Regions from separate parts of the Erwinia sp. SLM-02 genome, predicted to be linked through region 1. Evidence: predicted binding sites of a transcription regulator. Region 1 holds the regulator's gene; the other holds the start of a gene.
The links. Region 1 encodes LexA, which represses DNA repair genes until DNA is damaged. Its sites were predicted from a motif close to TNCTGTATGTACATACAGNA; they were not measured.
Positions count from the first base shown of each region.

Region 2: a site for LexA is predicted at 1,528-1,547, ahead of PGH32_RS09055 (YebG family protein). Genes of this name have one in related genera too.

Region 1 is NZ_JAQISN010000002.1:750,404-753,818, reverse strand. It holds gene plsB (glycerol-3-phosphate 1-O-acyltransferase PlsB) at 1-1,036, opposite strand, end outside; gene PGH32_RS16610 (diacylglycerol kinase) at 1,165-1,533, shown strand; gene lexA (transcriptional repressor LexA) at 1,641-2,249, shown strand; gene dinF (MATE family efflux transporter DinF) at 2,331-3,415, shown strand, end outside.
Region 2 is NZ_JAQISN010000001.1:1,948,651-1,952,065, reverse strand. It holds gene purT (formate-dependent phosphoribosylglycinamide formyltransferase) at 247-1,425, opposite strand; gene PGH32_RS09055 (YebG family protein) at 1,564-1,857, shown strand; gene PGH32_RS09050 (sugar phosphate isomerase/epimerase family protein) at 1,878-2,699, opposite strand; gene PGH32_RS09045 (S9 family peptidase) at 2,890-3,415, shown strand, end outside.

The DNA of each region.
Region 1 (3,415 bases):
GGAAGATCGGGCCGGCAGGCCAGAAGTTCAGGTTGATCCCGGCGGCAATATGCGGCGGTACCAGCCCCTGGTGATAAAGCACGTAGGAGAGCAGCAGATAGTCCATATGGCTGCGGTGGCAGGGAACATAGACAATCTCGTGCCCGTCCTGCGCCAGCTGGCGCACGCGTTCGCCGCCGCTGACGTTCAGGCCCTGATACAGCTTGCTCCAGGTCCAGCCCATCACGCGATCGGTCAGGCGAATAGCCTCGTAAGAGAAGTTAGCCGCAATCTCTTCCATCAGCTCAACGGCATTCTGCTGGGCCTTCTCATGGGAGATTTTCTTGCTGCGCGCTTCATCTTCCACCGCTTTGGCGATGGCTTTGGACTGCAGGAGCTTATTGAACAGATCCTGACGCACCGGCAGGCGCGGGCCGACGGCGGCCAGACGCTGGCGGGCGAAGTGCATACGCGCCACGCGCGCCAGCTTCTGGGCGATGGTTTTATCGGTACCGTGTTCGGTTGCCATGCGGCGCAGAGAAACGATAGGCGAGAAGCGCACAAAGCTGTCGCGGCCCAGCCAGATCACCGCGAAGAACTTCTGGATGCCGTTCAGCACGCGCAGATGCGGCTGCTCAACGCCCTGCACTTCGCGCCCCGGGGCACGGCCAAACATCACCGAGACCGGCACCATCTGCACGTCCAGATCGGGATGGTTACGGTGCAGATCCAGATAGTCATGGAACAGCTTGACCGACTCAACATTCGGGACGAAATAGGGGAATACGCGCGGGCCGTCATGGATAAACACATAACGGGGCAGCACGGTGCCGTCGATCTCCAGTGGGTGCAGGGGATCGGGGAGATCCTGTTTGCGGCACTGTTCGCGCAGAGCAAGGAGATCGGCCTTTGAATCATAAGGCAGCACATACATAATAGGGCGTGAGGTATCAAGCCCGAGTTCGGCAACCGGTTCAGCCGGGATTGCCTTACTTTTTACCAGGAATTTCACTGGCAGATTCAACAGTTTATAATATAAATTACGCCAACCTGACATAGACAACATGAAGCCTCTTGTTAGCAAAGCGCCGCAAGCATACCAGAAAGCGCTAACAGAATCTGTGGTGTTGCAAAATGTGCTACACCCTCTCATTGACGTTTAACTTTCCAAAGGGTTCCCTGAACATGGCAAATAACGCCACCGGACTGACTCGAATTGTAAAAGCAGCAGGCTATTCCTGGAAAGGTATACGTGCTGCCTGGCAACATGAAGCGGCATTTCGCCAGGAAGCGGTCGCCGCTATTATCGCCATTCTTATTGCCTGCTGGCTGGACGTCGACGCCGTTACCCGCGTGCTGCTGATCGGCTCGGTGGTGATGGTGATTATCGTCGAAATCCTCAACAGCGCCATTGAGGCCGTCGTTGACCGTATCGGCACGGAGATTCATCCGCTGGCCGGTCGGGCCAAAGACATGGGCTCTGCTGCCGTCTTGCTCAGTATCTTATTGGCAATTTTCGTGTGGGTAATGCTGCTGATTTCACATTTGCGATAGGTTTTCCAAAATTCAACAAACTGCTGTTTTTTAGCCAGCTTTGGGTTTTCAACACGCAAATACCTGTATATACTCACAGTCGACTGTATAAACAACCAGGGGGCGGGATGAAAGCACTAACGGCACGGCAGCAGCAGGTTTACGACCTGATTCGCGACCACATTAACCAGACCGGTATGCCGCCGACGCGGGCAGAAATCGCCTCGCAGCTCGGCTTCCGTTCCCCAAATGCTGCTGAAGAACACCTGAAGGCGCTGGCCAGGAAGGGCGTGATCGAGATCGTTTCCGGCGCATCTCGCGGTATTCGCCTGATGATGGAAGAGGCCGACGGCCTGCCGCTGATTGGCCGCGTTGCCGCTGGCGAACCCCTGCTGGCCGAACAGCATATCGAAGGGCACTACTCGGTTGACCCGGAACTGTTCAAGCCCAACGCCGATTTCCTGCTGCGCGTCAGCGGCATGTCGATGAAGGATATCGGCATTATGGACGGCGATCTGCTGGCGGTTCACAAAACGGAAGACGTGCGTAACGGCCAGGTGGTCGTAGCGCGTATTGATGACGAAGTGACCGTTAAGCGCCTGAAGAAGCAGGGGAACATCGTTCATCTGCTGCCGGAAAACAGTGAGTTTCAGCCGATTGTTGTCGATCTGCGTCAGCAGACGCTGACCATTGAAGGCCTGGCCGTCGGTGTTATCCGCAACGGCAACTGGCTGTAATCCCCCACCGAATATGACGCGTCGCCCTCTGCGGCGCGTTTTTGCGATCTCTAATCACTCCCTGCTTCCGGTTGAAACACGATGCGACTGCTGACGGCTGCCGATAAAAATCTCTGGCGGCTGGCGCTGCCGATGATCCTCTCCAATATTACCGTGCCGCTGCTCGGGCTGGTTGATACTGCCGTTATTGGCCATCTTGATAGCCCGACCTACCTCGGCGGCGTGGCGATTGGTACGACTATCACCAGCTTCCTGTTTATGCTGCTGCTGTTCTTACGCATGAGCACCACCGGGCTGACCGCACAGGCGTTTGGCGCAAACGACAAGCTCGCTCTGGCGCGGGCGCTAATGCAGCCGCTGCTGCTGGCACTGCTGGCCGGCATCACGTTTATTGTGCTGAAAGCGCCGCTGACCCATCTGGCGTTGGGATTGACCGGCGGCAGCGAGGACGTGCTGCATCAGGCCGATTTATTTATGCAGATCCGCTGGCTCAGTGCGCCCGCCACGCTGGCAAACCTGGTTCTGCTCGGCTGGCTGCTGGGCGTGCAGTATGCCCGTGCGCCGGTGATCCTGCTGGTGGTGGGCAATCTGGTGAATATCCTGCTGGATCTGTGGTTTGTTATCGGCCTGAAGTGGGGCGTGCAGGGCGCGGCGGCGGCGACGGCTATTGCGGAATACGTCAGTCTGCTGGTAGGTCTGCTGCTGGTCTGGCGGGTGATGGTGATGCGCGGCCTGTCGCTGCGCCTGCTGCTCAACGCCTGGCGCGGCAATCTGGCACGCCTGCTGCGGTTGAACCGCGACATTATGCTGCGTTCGCTGCTGCTGCAGGTGTGCTTTGCCTCACTGACGATTTTCGGCGCGCGGCTGGGCAGCGATATTGTTGCCGTCAATGCGGTGCTGCTGATGTTTCTGACCTTCACCGCCTATGCGCTGGACGGTTTCGCCTATGCGGTCGAGGCTTGCTCAGGAGAAGCCTACGGTGCCGGAAACAGCCAGCAGCTGCTCAGCGTCTGGCACGCTGCCTGCCGTCAGTCCGGGGTTGTGGCACTGGCGTTTTCGCTGATTTATGCCCTGGGCGGGGAGCATATCGTGGCGCTGCTTACCTCACTTGAACCGCTACAGGAGCTGGCCGATCGCTATTTAGGGTGGCAGGTGCTGATGCCGCT
Region 2 (3,415 bases), on a different contig from region 1:
CCAGACTGGGGAAATATTGTCCTTTTCGACGTGGCGCTGCTGCGTTTTGGCGGGATTTTTACTGAGGCAGGGGAAGGCGGTCACGGCGTGAGCCGGCACGCTGGCCCTTGATTCGCGCGTCCATGCGCTTAACGTGGCGAAATCCGCAGAACGGCGTTCGCCACGTTATCCGGTGTCGCTGTGGAGCAGCGCTGATGAATGTAGCAGCGGGCGCGTCAGCCCTTCTGCCGGATCAACACCGCCGTATCAGCCGCTCACCTTCACGCTTGCCGCTGCCGCCACGGCACGCTGCACCGCGTCATCAATATTTTCGCCGGTCGCCAGCGTCACGCCCAGTCGACGCTGACCGCGAATTTCCGGCTTACCGAACAGGCGCAGCTGCAGGCCCGCGCCGAGTGCCGCCTGCAGGTTACCAAACTGGACGTTATCGCTGTCCAGCTGCGGCAGGATCACCGCCGACGCCGACGGGCCGTACTGACGAATGCCGCCAACGGGCAGCCCGAGGAAGGCGCGAACGTGCAGGGCAAACTCGGAAACGTCCTGAGAAATCAGCGTCACCATACCGGTATCGTGTGGGCGCGGGGACACTTCGCTGAAGACCACTTCGTCGCCGCAGACAAACAGCTCAACGCCAAACAGGCCGCGACCGCCCAGGGCTTCCACCACTTTGCGCGCAATATCCTGCGCACGCTGCAGTGCCAGATCGCTCATCTGCTGCGGCTGCCAGGATTCGCGATAGTCGCCATCTTCCTGACGGTGGCCGATAGGTGCGCAGAAGTGAATGCCGTCAACCGCGCTGATGGTCAGCAGGGTGATCTCGAAATCAAACTTCACCACGCCTTCCACAATCACCCGGCCTGCGCCCGCGCGGCCGCCCTGTTGGGCATATTCCCACGCCGCTTCCAGCTGCGCAGCTTCGCGGATGAAGCTCTGGCCTTTACCGGAAGAACTCATCACCGGTTTTACGATGCACGGGAATCCAATTTCATCGGCGGCGGCGAAGAAGGCTTCGCGGCTGTCGGCAAAGCGATAGCTGGAGGTCGGCAGCGACAGCTCTTCCGCCGCCAGGCGGCGAATACCTTCGCGGTTCATGGTCAGTTTTGCGGCACGCGCGGTAGGGACCACGTGCTGACCCTGTTTTTCCAGTTCAACCAGCATATCGGTAGCGATGGCTTCGATTTCAGGGACGACGAAATCCGGTTTCTCCTGAGCAATCAATGCCGCCAGCGCGGCGCCATCCAGCATATTGATCACATGGCTGCGGTGGGCAACGTGCATGGCAGGGGCATCGGCATAGCGATCGACCGCGATGACTTCCACACCAAGACGCTGACATTCCAGCGCCACTTCCTTGCCCAGTTCACCTGATCCTAACAGCATTACGCGGGTCGCCTGAGGGCGCAGCGCGGTTCCAAGAGTCGTCATAATCTCTACCTGATTGAATGGAAAAAACGCGCGCAGTATAAACGAAAACGTTTGCGTATTCATCCTGAACGCTAAACTTGAGTCAAATCGGCGGGAGTGGTATGCTGTATATAAATACAGTATAACAGGAAGAAAAGTATGGCTGTTGAAATACAATACGTAGTCGTCAGAAAAGGTGAGGAAAAGATGACGTTTGCCAGTAAAAAAGAAGCCGATGCCTACGACAAAATGCTGGATATGGCGGAAGTGTTTTCTGAATGGCTGACAACGTCTCCGCTGGCGCTTGATGAGCAGCAGGGTGAAGCGCTGGGCCTGTATCTGGCGGAGAATAAAGACGCGCTGCAGCATATCCTGCGCACCGGAAAAATGCCGGAAGAGGCAGCGGCCGAACCGGCAGAGGATGATAATGACGGCAAGCTGCGCGCGGTGTAATCACCGGCGCAGAACGGGCGTTAAAACCGCGCCAGCTGCTGACGCAGCGCCCGCATGGCCTTTTTCGCCGTTGCCGCAGGGTTGGCGTGCTGCAGGCCGTCGTTAAAGACTTCCAGCCCCAGCGGTCCGCGATAGTCAATCGCCCGCAGGTGATCGAGCAGTGACGTCAGGGGGAACTGGCCTTCCCCCGGCAGCAGGCGGTGGTGGCGTGCCGTCTCCACCAGCTTTCCATCCTGCGGCAGCTCTGCCAGGTCGGAGAGCTGAACCAGATAAATTTTTTCTGCCGGAATGCCCGCCAGGTCGGTGATGCTGCGCTGCCGGACGAAAATATGGAAAGCATCAACCACCAGCCCCAGGTTGGGGGCATCGATCCGCTTAACCAGCTGCCACGCATCGGCGGTGGTGTGAATTTTGCTGCTCCATGCCATTGCCTCATAGGCGACGCGCAGCCCCTTGCGCTGCGCCTGCTCCGTCAGCCAGCGGAGATCCTCCTCCGCGCGTTCGAACTGACAGCGGTCGTCGGTTGATGCGGGAACCAGCAGGGTAGTTGCCCCAAGCTTAACGGCCGTTTCGATCATGCTCCGCGCTTCGTCATACTTCTGCTGTCGCAGCGGTTCCGGAGCGCCGTCAAAATCCAGCAGAACCTGGTAGTCGGTTAACCCCAGTGGCAGATCCGTCAGTAAATCACGCAGACCCTCGCAGTCTGAATCCGCAGCCGACACGTCCTGTTGCCACAGCTCCACCTGGTCAAAGCCGGCGTCATGCGCCGCCTGAAGTTTCTGACGGGGGGTTCCGCCAAGTAACACCGTATTAATAAACAGTGGATTGCCTGCAAACGCCATTTTTCCTCCTGAATAGTGTTCATTACCCTCAAAGGTAGGAATAAAAGCGGCCGGGCACAACCCGCGGTCAACGCCGCCGCGGGCGTTGCGCAGTGAACCGCCTGTTTTTCAACCTGTCGCGCGTATTGCTATTGGCAATCCGCCCTGTTGCTGCCAGTCTTACAGCAGGCACAGCAACCGTGAAAATATCATGACACCACCTAAAGCAAAGAAAGTCCCTCATGTGATGACTCAGCACGGTGACACGCGCTGCGACAACTATTACTGGCTGCGTGACGACCAGCGGGAAGACCCTGAAATCATCGCCTGGCTTAAGGCCGAAAATGAGTACGGCGACAGCCTGCTGCAGCCGCAAAAAGCGCTGCAGGCGGAGCTGCTGCAGGAGATTATCGAGCGCATCCCCCCGCGCGACCAGTCGGTACCCTATGTCAAAAATGGCTATCGCTATCAGAGCCGCTATGAAGAGGGCAACGAGTACGCCATCTACAGCCGCCAGCCGGCGGAAACCGCAACGCCGGACCAGTGGGACACGCTGGTCGATGCCAACCAGCGCGCCGCGGAAAGCGAGTTTTATGCGCTCGGCAGCCTGGCGATTACCCGCGATAACCAGATCCTCGCGCTGGCCGAGGATTTTCTCTCGCGCCGGATTTACAGCATCCACTTCCGCGACCTGCTGGGTGAACGTACCTTTGACGACGTGCTGGAAGGCGTGACGG